2 regions of the Streptomyces sp. NPDC001858 genome follow, and region 2 is predicted to be linked to the other one. Evidence: predicted binding sites of a transcription regulator. Region 2 holds the regulator's gene; the other holds the start of a gene.
What was found. The regulator HspR, encoded in region 2, represses chaperone genes until heat shock. The targets are predictions, from matches to a motif close to TTGAGNNNNNNNNNCTCAA.
Positions count from the first base shown of each region.

Region 1: lon (endopeptidase La) is a predicted target of HspR. The motif match lies at 2,822-2,840, and genes of this name have one in related genera.

Region 1 covers NZ_JBSFEV010000005.1:373,281-379,939, reverse strand. Annotated here, with positions in the region: gene lon (endopeptidase La) at 385-2,799, opposite strand; gene ACWCPF_RS10345 (DUF5954 family protein) at 3,261-4,277, shown strand; gene ACWCPF_RS10340 (rhomboid-like protein) at 4,274-5,032, opposite strand; gene ACWCPF_RS10335 (spermidine synthase) at 5,250-5,936, shown strand; gene ACWCPF_RS10330 (response regulator transcription factor) at 6,059-6,659, shown strand, end outside.
Region 2 covers NZ_JBSFEV010000009.1:27,171-33,829, reverse strand. Annotated here, with positions in the region: gene ACWCPF_RS15245 (WhiB family transcriptional regulator) at 1-304, shown strand, start outside; gene ACWCPF_RS15240 (hypothetical protein) at 328-597, shown strand; gene ACWCPF_RS15235 (hypothetical protein) at 636-1,091, opposite strand; gene ACWCPF_RS15230 (hypothetical protein) at 1,260-3,944, shown strand; gene ACWCPF_RS15225 (heat shock protein transcriptional repressor HspR) at 4,027-4,479, opposite strand; gene dnaJ (molecular chaperone DnaJ) at 4,485-5,666, opposite strand; gene grpE (nucleotide exchange factor GrpE) at 5,709-6,365, opposite strand; gene dnaK (molecular chaperone DnaK) at 6,362-6,659, opposite strand, start outside.

The DNA.
Region 1 (6,659 bases), on a different contig from region 2:
AGGCGCGCGGCGGGGGCGGCCCGGGTACGGCAGGGCCCGGGACTCCCTCAGGGAAACCCGGGCCTCGCCCTCCCGCGTCGTCCGTCACGCCGCCGCGGGGACCTGCGGCCTCGCGGCGTTCGCGGCGGGCGCGAGCGCCGCGCTCCCCAGGGCGCGCGGCGGGGGGCGGCCCGGGTACGGCGGGGCCCGGGCTCCCTCAGGGAAACCCGGGTCCTGCCCTCAGGGGCCGTCCGTCACGCCGCCTGCGGGAACCTACGGCCGTGCGCCGTGGGGCGGCGGGCGCGGGCGACGCGCTCCCCAAGGTGCACGGCGGGGGCGGCCTGGGTGCGGCGGGGCCCGGGGGTCCCACAGGGAGGCCCGGGCCCCGCCCTCCCGCGGCGTCCGTCACGCCGCCGCGGGGACCTGTGGCCTCGCGGCGTTCGCGGCGGGGGCGAGCGCCAGCTCCAGGACCTGGCGGACGTCGGTGACGGCGTGGACGTCGAGCTTGTCCAGCACCTCCGCCGGGACGTCGTCCAGGTCGGCCTCGTTGCGCTTGGGGATGATCACCGTGGTGACGCCGGCCCGGTGCGCGGCGAGCAGCTTCTGCTTCACGCCGCCGATGGGCAGCACCCGGCCGGTCAGCGAGACTTCGCCGGTCATGGCCACGTCGGTGCGGACGAGCCGGCCGGACAGCAAGGACGCGAGGGCCGTCGTCATGGTGACGCCGGCGCTCGGGCCGTCCTTGGGGACCGCGCCCGCCGGGAAGTGGATGTGCACGCCCCGGTCCTTGAGGTCGCCCACCGGCAGTTCCAGTTCGGCGCCGTGGCTGCGCAGGAAGCTCAGCGCGATCTGCGCCGACTCCTTCATCACGTCGCCGAGCTGACCGGTCAGGGTCAGGCCCGACGCGCCGGTCTCCGGGTCGGCCAGCGACGCCTCGACGAAGAGGACGTCACCGCCCGCGCCGGTGACCGCGAGGCCGGTGGCGACTCCGGGCACGGCGGTGCGGCGCTCGGCCGGGTCCTGGGCCGACTCGGGCACGTGGTGCGGCCGGCCGATCAGTGCGCGCAGGTCCTCGTCCCGGACGGTGAACGGCAGCTTCCGCTCGCCGAGTTCGTGCTGGGCCGCGATCTTGCGCAGCAGCCGGGCGATGGACCGCTCCAGGGTGCGCACGCCCGCCTCGCGGGTGTACTCGCCGGCGAGCTTGCGCAGCGCGCTCTCGTCGAGCGCGACCTCGTCCTGGTCCAGGCCCGCCCGCTCCAGCTGGCGCGGGAGCAGGTGGTCGCGGGCGATGACGACCTTCTCGTCCTCGGTGTAGCCGTCGAGGCGGACCAGCTCCATGCGGTCGAGCAGGGCCTCCGGGATGGCTTCGAGCACGTTGGCGGTGGCCAGGAAGACCACGTCCGACAGGTCGAGTTCGACCTCCAGGTAGTGGTCGCGGAAGGTGTGGTTCTGCGCCGGGTCGAGGACCTCCAGCAGGGCGGCGGCCGGGTCGCCCCGGAAGTCGGAGCCGACCTTGTCGATCTCGTCGAGCAGCACCACCGGGTTCAGCGACCCGGCCTCCTTGATGGCCCGCACGATCCGGCCGGGCAGCGCGCCGACGTAGGTGCGGCGGTGGCCGCGGATCTCGGCCTCGTCCCGGACGCCGCCGAGGGCGACGCGCACGAACTTGCGGCCCATGGCGTGGGCGACGGACTCGCCGAGGCTGGTCTTGCCGACGCCGGGCGGGCCGACGAGCGCGAGCACCGCGCCGCCGCGCCGGCCGCCCACGACGCCGAGGCCGCGTTCGCCGCGTCGCTTGCGCACGGCCAGGTACTCGGTGATGCGCTCCTTGACGTCGTCCAGACCGGCGTGCTCGGCGTCGAGGACCGCGCGGGCGCCCTGGATGTCGTAGCGGTCCTCGGTCCGTTCGTTCCACGGCAGTTCGAGGACGGTGTCCAGCCAGGTGCGGATCCAGGAGCCCTCGGGCGACTGGTCGCTGGACCGCTCCAGCTTGTCGACCTCCTTGAGGGCGGCCTCGCGGACCTTCTCGGGCAGGTCGGCGGCCTCGACGCGGGCGCGGTAGTCGTCCGACTCCTCGCCCTCCTGCTCGCCGTTGAGCTCGCGCAGCTCCTTGCGGACGGCGTCGAGCTGGCGGCGCAGCAGGAATTCGCGCTGCTGCTTGTCGACGCCCTCCTGGACGTCCTTGGCGATGGTCTCGGCGACGTCCTGCTCGGCGAGGTGTTCGCGCAGCTGCTGGGTGGCGAGCTTCAGCCGGGCCACCGGGTCGGCGGTCTCCAGCAGCTCGATCTTCTGTTCGGTGGTCAGGAACGGCGAGTAGCCGGAGTTGTCGGCGAGCGCGGAGACGTCGTCGATGGCCTGGACGCGGTCGACGACCTGCCAGGCGGCGCGCTTGCGCAGCCACGCGGTGGCCAGCGCCTTGTATTCCTTGACGAGTTCGGCGACCTGGCCGGGCAGCGGCTCGGGCAGGCTGTCGTCGACCCTCGTCCCCTCGACCCACAGCGCGCCGCCGGGGCCGGTGGTGCCGGCGCCGATCTGCACCCGGCCGCGGCCGCGGATCAGCGCGCCCGGGTCGCCGTCGGCGAGGCGGCCGACCTGTTCGACGGTGCCGAGCACACCCGTGCTCGCGTACGTCCCGTCGATGCGCGGCACCAGCAGCACGCGGGGCTTCCCGCCCGCGGTACGGGCGGCGGCCTGGGCGGCCTCGACAGCGGCGCGCACGTCGGTGTCGTTGAGGTCCAGTGGAACCACCATGCCGGGGAGCACGACCTCGTCATCGAGAGGCAGTACGGGCAGGGTGAGCTGTACGGACGTCGAAGCCATGATCTCCCCTTAGGCAGTCAAGTTGAGCTATGCCGACTCAATGCACATGAGCCCGCGAATGTTCCCCGCGGGGCGGCCCGTTCGCTGTGGGCGATCACGAAGGGTCCGCAGCAGCGTCGGTCGGCGTGTCCGCGCCGCGTCCGTCGCCGCGTCCGTCGCCGCGTCCGCCGCCGCGTCCTGCGCGCGCTCCGGCGCACTGCGGGTCGCACAGGGCGCGAGCACCGGCGTAGCGGGGGCCACGCCGGAGGGGCCGACGGCGTACGAGTCGTCGGGCCGGTCCGTCGAGGCGCCGCTGACCAGCGCGAAGCCCGGCGGAAGCGCACGCGGGTGACGTCCGGCGGCCGGGAGGGCGCACCCTCCGGTGCCGCACGACGGGGCACGCCCCTCGCGCCCCCTCCCCGTACCCCGCTCACTTCCGGCATTCGCCCCGAAGCGTCCCCTCCCCCGACCACAATGCGCATATGACCGATGACTGGAAGCGACGTCTCGACGCCCTCCACGCCGAGTTGGTCCGCCGCGACGACCCCGTCGCCTGGGTGACGGAGGCGGACGCCGTCGAGGCCTCCCGGCGCTATCCGCACATCGCGCTGCGCGGGCCCGTCTTCGGCATCGCCGCGCGCGACCCGGCCGCCCATCCACGCTGGCGGCTGCTGAAACCGATGGTGGACGGCATGCCCCAGCAGGCCCGGGACGGGCTCAACTCGCACCTGTGGTTCAAGGCGAAGGACGGCGCCGGCGACCCGGCCGCCCGGCGGGAACTGCTGGCGGCCGTGGCCGTCCTGGAGCGGGCGCCGGCCGACGAGGTGGAGGCGCTGGGCGTGCGCTACCGGGTGGTGCGCGGCGACGAGTTCGCCCGCACCGGCGACGACGGCCTGGAGCCGCCACGGCCCACCGACCCGGAGACCACGGCCCCGTCCTGGGAGGACCAGAGCGCCGCCCCGTCACCCGACGTGGGCTTCGTCCTCCACCCCGGCCGGGACGAGGGCCCGATGGCGGGCGCCCTGCGGCTGGGCCTGCGCGACTTCACGTACACGGGGGCCCGGTTCCCGGCCGACGTGCGGGCGGACTCCGCGCGGGCGACCAGGACGCACCCGGACGTGGTCCGGCTGCCCGTCGGCTTCTCGGTGGCCGAACGCGACGACTCGGGCTGGACCCCGTGCGGGGCGCTCGCGGCGACCCCGCACGAGGCGCGCCGCACGCTGTACGAGGGGATGTCCCGCGTGTGGGCGATGCTGTACCGCTTCGACGAGCGGAAGAAGGCGCTGTACGCGCGGGCCGCGGAGGCGTTCAGGAACGCGGGCCGGGCCGACGAGGCCCGCGTGGAGGACCGGCTGTTCCGGATCTGCCGCGTCGAGCGGATGGTCCGCCTCGGCCCGGACGGCCCCGAGCCGCCCCGCCCGTCGGACGTCGACGAGTACGGCCCGATGAAGCTCCACCCGACCCTGCACGAGGACGGCACGGTCCAGTTCGAGGACTAGTCCGAAGGCTGGGCGGCCGGCCCGGGGCTCGGTGCGGTTTCGGCCCAGCGGCGGGTCCGCGGCCAGGTGGCGATGCCTATCGTCAGGGCGATCAGGTGGCCCCAGTTCGTCAGCGGGTCGGTGAAAGCGATCAGGTCCTGGAGCAGCATCCCGCCGAAGGCGGCGAGCAGGAGCCGGCGCGGCCAGGGTGCGAGCAGCCCGGCCAGGGCGCCTACGCACGCGGCGACGCCGAAGCTGATGCCGTAGTCGAGGCGGTGCAGCGAACTGTCGGGCAGTCGGCCGACGAGCACGGCCAGCCCGACCGGGACCTCGGTCGCGAGGGTGGCCAGGACGTGCCCGAGCAGGAAGACGAGCGCCGTGCGGGCCCCGCCGATGCGCCGTTCCAGCAGGGTGAGGACGACCAGGAAGCTGAGCGTGAAGAGCGAGGCGAAGCCGCCCGCCACCCACAGTGCGCTGCCCGCCAGCACGAGCACCGGTGTCTGCGACAGGTGCGCCACGTCGGTGCTGAAGCCCTGGTGCAGGGCGTGCACGAGGGTGGGGTCGAGTTGCGCGGTGACGTACGAGGTGAGGGCGAGGACGGCCGTGTAGGCCAGGGTGAAGGGCACCGGGAGCCGGAAGCGGGGCGGGGAGTCCGTCGCGGCGGGCCGCACCGGGGGCGGCTCGGCGGGGTGCGGACCGCGCTGGCCCGGGATGCCGTCGAGGAGTGCGGAGGCTTCGGGCACGGGCGGGCCCGTGGGTGCTGCCGTGCGTTCCACCGTCGGGCGCTCCTTCCGTTTCGCTCCACCTTTCGGGCCGCGGCCGACCGCTGTCTGTGACGGGCGCCACGTCGAAGCCGATTCACAGGAAGCTCCGAGGCTTCTCCCGGGCGATTCCCGGCCGCACGGAGCCTGTTCCGAACAGGGGTGCGTCAACCGCATTCGCCGCCCACGGAATTCCCTCAACAAACCGTCAGGGAGCTGCCAGGATGGACCGATGCCCCTCCCGTACGACATCCCCGACGCGCCCCAGGTACTCGACCGTCGCGAGGGCCCCTACGGCGAGGTCGTCCTGCGCCGGCACGGGAAGCTGCTCCAGATCATCGCGAACGGCTGCTTCCTGATGGACACCTCGGACGGCCGCTCGGAGCGGCTGCTGGTCGACGCGGCCCGGGATGCGCTGGACGACCGCCCGGCCCCCGACCTGCTGATCGGCGGGCTCGGCGTCGGCTTCTCGCTGGCGCACGCCGGCGCCGACCCCCGTTGGGGCGGGATCACGGTCGTGGAGCGCGAGCGCGCCGTCATCGACTGGCACCTCGACGGCCCGCTGGCCGCGCTCTCCGGAGCGGGGCTCACCGACCCCCGGACGAAGATCGTCGAAACGGATCTCCTCGACTACGTCAATGAGACATGCGACACGTTCGACGCGGTATGCCTGGACATCGACAACGGGCCCGACTGGACCGTCACCGAGGGCAACGAAAGCCTCTACTCGACGGCCGGACTGGCAAGCTGCGCACGGGTGTTGAGACCCGGTGGAGTACTGGCCGTATGGTCCGCCCGGCCCTCTCCGGAATTCGAGGGAACCATGGGGAATGCCGGGTTCCAGCAGGTGCGTACCGAAGAGATCCGGGTTGCCCGAGGCGTGCCGGACGTCGTGCACCTCGGCGTCCGACCTGGATAGCAAACCCGCGGTGACTCCCCGTACGCTGCACCCCTGACGCCGATCATTCATGCGTCAACCGCAGTCATGCGCAGACAAGGGATCACCCCACTGGTTCCGGAAAGCACACTCAGGGGCGGGCGATGGAGCAGACACACACCGCACACAACGGCACGGCGACGGCGACCCCGGGCGCGCAGCGGCGCGTCCTGGTGGTCGAGGACGACCCGACGATCGTCGACGCCATCGCGGCCCGCCTGCGCGCCGAGGGATTCCTCGTGCAAACGGCGGGGGACGGCCCGGCGGCCGTCGACACCGCCGAGGCCTGGCAGCCCGATCTGCTGATCCTCGACATCATGCTGCCCGGCTTCGACGGTCTGGAGGTCTGCCGTCGTGTGCAGGCCGCCCGTCCGGTGCCGGTGCTGATGCTCACCGCGCGCGACGACGAGACCGACATGCTGGTCGGGCTCGGCGTGGGCGCCGACGACTACATGACCAAGCCGTTCTCGATGCGGGAGCTGGCGGCACGCGTGCACGTGCTGCTGCGCCGGGTGGAGCGGGCCGCGATCGCGGCGACGACCCCGCGCAGCGGGATCCTGCGGCTCGGCGAGCTGGAGATCGACCACGCGCAGCGCCGGGTGCGGGTGCGCTCGGACGACGTGCACCTGACGCCCACCGAGTTCGACCTGCTGGTCTGCCTGGCGAACACCCCGCGCGCGGTGCTCTCCCGTGAGCAGCTCCTCG
Region 2 (6,659 bases):
CCACCCGGGCGCCCCCGACACCCCGAGCATCCGCGCCGCCGTCGAAACGGCCGTGGCCACCTTCCCGGGCCCCTTCTCCTCCCGCGACGTCCTGCGCGCGCTGCCGCCCGGCGTCTACGGCGACCCCTCGAAGACGATCAGCAACGTCCTGTCCGCCCTGGTCAAGTCGGGCCGCCTACAACGCCTCGCCCGTGGCACGTACGCTCGCACCATGGACGTCCCCGACGTCCCCGACGTCCCCGACGCCGCTGCCGTCCCCGGCCTGCCCGGCCGACCCGAGCAGGACGCGGCGAAGAGCGCCTGAGCCGGAAGGAACCCACCGCCCCGATGACCGAACCGACGCCCACACCCCCGCCCCCGCCCCCGGCCATGGCGGACGCCCAGGTGCACGTCTTCTCCCCCAACGCCGGTCTGATCGACGGCGTCCCGGTCACGGCTCCGCCCTACGGCGACATCCAGGACGTCGTCCTGTCGATCCTCCAACAGCGCGCCCAGCAACTCGGCGCGCCCACCCCGGCCACCATCACCGACAACCGCTACGGCGGCGCGATCCGCCTCCTCATCCACCCGGACGGCACGACGGAACAACTCGGCTGAACAGCTTCAGCGCCCACGACGGCGCCGCAGCGGAACCCTCAGTCGGTGGGGCCGGGGCCGGCGGGCGGGGCGCCGGCCCGGTCGATGTCGGCCAGCACGGCCCGTGAGTTCCTGATGCTCAGTTCGAGCACTTCCCGACGGAAGTTGCCCGGCTCCCGCTGATAGCGGCCCTTGCCCACCTCGGAGGTGAAAGCACTGGCGGGAACCGCGTCCTGCCCCGGCGGAATGAACTTGATGACCTCTTCATAAGCGGCGAGCGCATAGGCCACAGCATCGCGATGCTTGTAGTGCTCGGACTCCGGCGCGTTGAGCAGCTGAACCCCCGTCGATTCCGCGATCCGGAAGGCGACGTCGAGGAACTCCCCCGGGTCGATGATCTGCGACGGCTCGGGCCCGCCGAAAGCGGGCGGAGGCGGCGGAACCTCCTCCGCCATCCGGAAGACGAAACGACGAGTCGTGCCGCACTGCCGGCACGGCCCCTCGTACACCGCCACGAGATCATCCCCGTGCTGCTCCAGCCGATGCTGCCGCTCGAAGTCGCCGGAACCGCACTCACAGGGATGCAGATCCATGTAGAGGTGGGCTTCGAAGGCTGAGCGCGCAGTCAACATGACATGATCCTACGGCCGTTGACGAAGATGCAGACGGAAGGTACGGGGGACGTGCTGCTACCGGAATCCGAAGAGGCGACCGACGCGGAGCTGCGTGCCCGACAGGCGACGCTGGTCGCGGCGGCGGAACGCGATCTGGAAGCCGTGGCGTCCATCGTCCTGGGGGAACGTTTCGGCGCATTCCGCAAAGTGGCGGCTGCAGACAATGAACGTGAGCACTTCCTGCTGGAGGACTCCCAGGGCGGCTCGGCCAAGATCTGCGTGGACGCCATTCCGATGGAGACGGGCACCGTCGCCTACACGGTGACGAACACGACGTCGGGCTACTACCTCCTGCAGCTGTCCGACCGGCTGCCGAGCGGGCAGCTGTCCCGCGTCCTCGCCCACGAGGTGGGGGAACTCGTCGCCGTGCGCGACCGTTCCGGTCAGGGGCTTGCGCCGGTACGCGAGAACCTCCTGAACCAGGGAACCGAAATCGGTGACCGGCCCGAGCTGTCGAGCCAGGATCACGGGCGGGTCGGCCAGTTGAACTGGCTCGCGGATCGCAGCACCGTGGCCGGCCTGTCGGAGCAGGAACGGCTGCAGGCGCGGGCCGAGTTCTCGGCACTGCTCGACGGCACAGGCCTGCGGCCGGTGGCCGCCGTCGCCGACGAGGAGGCGTTCCGGGCGCAGAACGCCGCCGCCAGGAAGCGGTTCTTCGCCTCGACCCCGCACCTCTCGCCCGATGCCCGCCTCCTGGTCGACACCCTCGCCCACCCCGTGGAACACCTCTCCCCCGCCGACGCCACCGCCCTCCAGGCGTCCCGGGACGCCGCCCTGCGCGCCGACCGTCAGGTCGAGGCGTTCATCGGGCGTCGGGACATCACCATGCCGCTCCCCGGTTACGACCAGAACGGCCTCCCCCTCCCCCGCGACGAGTTGGAACCCTCCGCCGTGGCGTGGGCGGGCTACCGCGCCCAGGTCAGCGAGCGCACCGTGCAGACGCTGGAGGGGCAGCTCGCCGTCGGGGAGTTCCCGCTGCGGCAGGTGGTGATCGGCGGCGGAGCGAGCCTCACCGGACGCAGTCCGGACGCCCTCCTGATCGACGGCGCCGGCCGCTGGCACCTGGACCCCGGCGCCGGCATCGTCCAGTCCGCGGACCAGGACCGGGATCTCGCCCGTTGGATGGGCGTCGACCCGTACTCGGCGGTCCAGGATCCCCGGAACCGCATCTCCATCCACGCCGTCCGCGTCTGGGAGGACCAACTCGCCACCCAGGGCGACCTGGTGAACGGCCATGCCCGGCTGCGGCTCGGCCGGGACGGCGAACTCCTCGCCGAGGTGCGGCCCTTGGGCGCCGACGGCAAGGAGAGCGCGGACCCCCTCTGGGTCGCCTGCGACGGAACCCCCAGCATCGCCACCGGCCTGACCCCGGAGATCCTGCCCGGAATGCCGCGCGAAGCCCCCGCCGTGGAGAGCCGGAGCGAGGCCGTCCGTCTGATCGGCGACCGCCTGCGAGAACTGGCGGGGCACGAGGACCAGGTGCTTCCCGAAGCGGGCGACATCCGTGCCTGGCTGACCCAGGCCGAGCGGGGGAACGCGGACGCCCGCACCGTCCTCGACGCCCTGAACTCCCACCCGTCGCTGCGCGAGTCCCTCATCTCCGGCCTGGGCGACGCCGACGCCGCCCGCATGGGCAACTGCTTCACCGCCCTCGAAGCGACGCAGCAGTGGGAGTCGGCCCGCGAGGCCGCGCCGGGCCGGGCGCTGCTGGGCGACGAGGTCGCCGAGAGCCGCTTCGACCCCCACGCCGCAAAGAAATGGATCGTCGTGGGCACCGGCGGAACCGCCGTCGCCAACGCGGAGATCATCCTCATGCAGAATCCCGACGCCCACGTCACGATCATCGGCTCGGGGACGCCGCCGGCGCTGCAGCACCAGGTCCAGTTCCCGGCGATGGAGGAGAAGTACGGCCACGGACCGGACGGCGAGAAGCGGCTGAGCTTCGTCAGGGCACGGGTGGGCGCCATCGAGACCTACTGGGACGAGCAGGAGAACCGGACCGCCTTCCAGGTCTCCTACGCCGACCCGGACACCGAGGAGGAGAAGGCGGTCCGAGGCGACGGCTACGTCACCAGCCTCGGCCGCACCAACCCGCTCCCGCCCGCCCTCCAGACCCTCGCGAACGAGGTCCGCGACCGCGGCGGCGAGATCTCCGGCGACCTGCAGTTCGACCGGGACGACCAGTACATCGGCTACGGCCTCACCTTCGCCGTCGACGGCCATGAACACCGCGTCGACGTGGACGGCGCCGCCTCCTGGCAGTTGCCGCGCGAGATATTCGCCCCCGAGACGGAGATCCAGGCCGAGCTGAACCGGATGGGGATCCGCGGACTGCCGTCCGAGACGGGGAACGCCGCCCCCGGCTTCTCCCCGATCGCCCGCCAGAGCGCCCTGCGCGCACGCGCCGTCGCGGCGGCGGCAGCGGGCGACGAGAACGCCGTCCGGCGCACGAACGAGATCCCGCAACGCTGGCGCGGCCCGGAGCAAGGCCAGGACGAAGTGCAAGAGCACGGGCAGGAGACCGGTCCGGCCCCGGAGCCGGCCCCCACCCCCCACATCCCCGGCGCGCACCTGTGGCAGGCGGGCCGCCTCCCGGGCGTCACGGCCCGTCCGCCCACCGCTCCCGGCCGGCGGCCGCAGCAACAACCCCCCGGCTACGAACCGCCGAAGCCGGACCTGGGCCTGGGCGGCTGACCCGCAGCAGCGACGCGCATGCGAAAGGGGCGGCACCAGGCCGCCCCTCCCTCATGTACACGCGTGTGCCTCAGTCGGACGACTAGTCGGACGACTGCTGCCGCTTCGGCCGCCAGACCACCAGCGCGCTCGTCTGCTGGACCTCCTGGTACGGCACCAGGTCCCGCCGGTACGAGGCATGCACCGCCGCTTCCCGCTGCTGCATGGCCGCAGCCGCGCCGTCCAGCGCCGATTCCATTTCCGCGACGCGGGACTGGAGCGCGGCGACCTGGTTCTCCAGCTCGATGATCCGCTTGATGCCGGCGAGGTTGATGCCCTCGTCCTGGGACAGCGCCTGCACCGTGCGGAGCAGTTCGATGTCCCGGGCCGAGTAGCGTCGGCCCCGGCCGGCGGTGCGGTCGGGGGAGACCAGGCCCAGGCGGTCGTACTGACGCAGCGTCTGCGGGTGCAGGCCGGAGAGCTGGGCCGCCACCGAGATGACGTAGACCGGGGTCTCCTCGGTCAGTTCATACGGGTTACGCCGACGGCCGTCCATCACTCTCAGGCTCCCTTCGCGGCCTCGAACAGCTCCGCCCGCGGGTTCTCCCCCACGGTCGCCTCGCGATACGCCTCCAGCGCGTCACGAGCCTTCCCCGACAGGTCCTTGGGCACACTCACCTCGACGGTGACCAGAAGGTCGCCGCGAGTGCCGTCCTTGCGGACCGCGCCCTTGCCCCGCGCCCGCATGGTGCGGCCGTTGGGCGTGCCGGGGGGCAGCTTCAGGGTCAGCGACGGTCCCCCGAGCGTCGGCACCCTGATCTCGCCGCCGAGTGCCGCCTCGGTGAACGTCACCGGCACGGTCACCGTCAGGTTGTCCTCCTTGCGGCCGAAGACGGGGTGCGCGCCGACATGGACGACGACGTACAGGTCGCCCGACGGGCCGCCCCGTTCACCCGGACCGCCCTTGCCGCGCAGCCGGATGCGCTGCCCGTCCGTCACACCCGCGGGGATGCGGACCTGCATGGTCCGGGACGACTTCGCGCGACCGCTGCCCTTGCAGTCCAGGCACGGATGCTCGGCGATGAGGCCGCGGCCCTTGCAGTCGGGGCAGGGGTCGGTGAGGGAGAACCCTCCGCCGGAGCCCCGTGCCACCTGGCCGGTGCCGACGCAGGTCGGGCACACGCGCGGTGTGCCGTTCTTGTCGCCGGTGCCCGAACACGCCTTGCAGGGGGCCTGCGAGGACATCCGCAGCGGAACCGTCGCCCCCTCGATCGCCTCGGTGAAGGTGAGGGTGACCTCGGTGTCGATGTCCTGCCCGCGCCGGGGCTGGGTACGGGTCGTACCGCCCGCCCCGCCCCGGTTGAACAGTCCACCGAAGACGTCCCCGATGCCGCCGCCGAAGCCGCCCGGAGCACCGCCGCCGCCCTGGGCGCCGCCTCCGAAGAGGTCGCCCAGGTCGAAGTTGAACGAGCCGCCCGCGCCCGGGCCCGGGCGGAAGCCGCCGTTGCCGAAGAGCGCGCGCGCTTCGTCGTACTCCTTGCGCTTCTTGGGGTCGCCAAGGACGTCGTTCGCCTCGGAGATCTCCTTGAAGCGCTCCTCCGCCTTGGCGTTGCCCTTGTTGGCGTCCGGATGGAACTCGCGGGCGAGCTTCCGGTACGCCTTCTTGATCTCGGCCTCGGTGGCGTCCTTGGGAACGCCGAGGACCTTGTAGAAGTCCTTCTCGATGAAGTCCTTGGTGCTCATCCTCGACGTGCCCCCTTTCCGGTGTTCCGCTGGCTGTCTACGTCAGCCCTCCTCAGGGCCGTTGTCCTTGTCGTCGCCTGCCTCGGTGCCGTCCTCGGCCTTCACGGGCTGCGCGCCGGGCTGCGGTTCGGCGACGGCCACCCGCGCGGGGCGGATGGTGCGCTCGCCGAAGCGATACCCCGGCTGCAGAATCGCCACGCACGTCGTCTCGGTGACGTCGGGCGCGTACGAATGCATGAGGGCTTCGTGGATCGTCGGGTCGAAGGGCTCGCCCTCCTTGCCGAACTGCTGCAGGCCCATCTTCGCCGCGACGGTCTCCAGCGACTCGGCCACCGACTTGAAGCCGCCGAGGAGTTCGCCGTGTTCCCGCGCGCGGCCGATGTCGTCGAGCACGGGCAGGAGCTCGGTCAGGAGGTTCGCGATGGCGATCTCCTTGACCGCGATCCGGTCGCGCTCGACCCGGCGGCGGTAGTTCTGGTACTCCGCCTGGAGGCGCTGGAGGTCCGCGGTGCGCTCGCCGAGGGCGGTGCGCACCTGGTCCAACTGGGCCACCAGAGCGGCTGTCTGGTTCGCGTCCCCGGCCGGGGCCGCCCCTTCCGCCGCGGCGGAGGAGGGGGCGGCCTTCGGCTCGGCGTCTTCAGGGGTGGCGCCGGAGGGGACGTCGGGCTTCTCCTCGAAGCCCGGGGTCTCCTCCGTCACGCGGCACCGTCCTTGCGCTCGTCGTCCACGATCTCGGCGTCCACGACGTCGTCGTCGGCCTTCGGGGCGCCGGCCTGGGGGGCCTCGGCGCCCTGCGCGCCGGCCTCGGCGTACATGGCCTGGCCGACCTTCTGGGAGACGGCGGCGACCTTCTCGGTGGCCGTGCGGATCTCGGCGGTGTCCTCGCCCTTGAGCGCGGCCTTCAGCTCCTCGACGGCGGCCTCGACCTCGGTCTTGACCTCGGCCGGGACCTTGTCCTCGTTGTCCTTGAGGAACTTCTCCGTCTGGTAGACG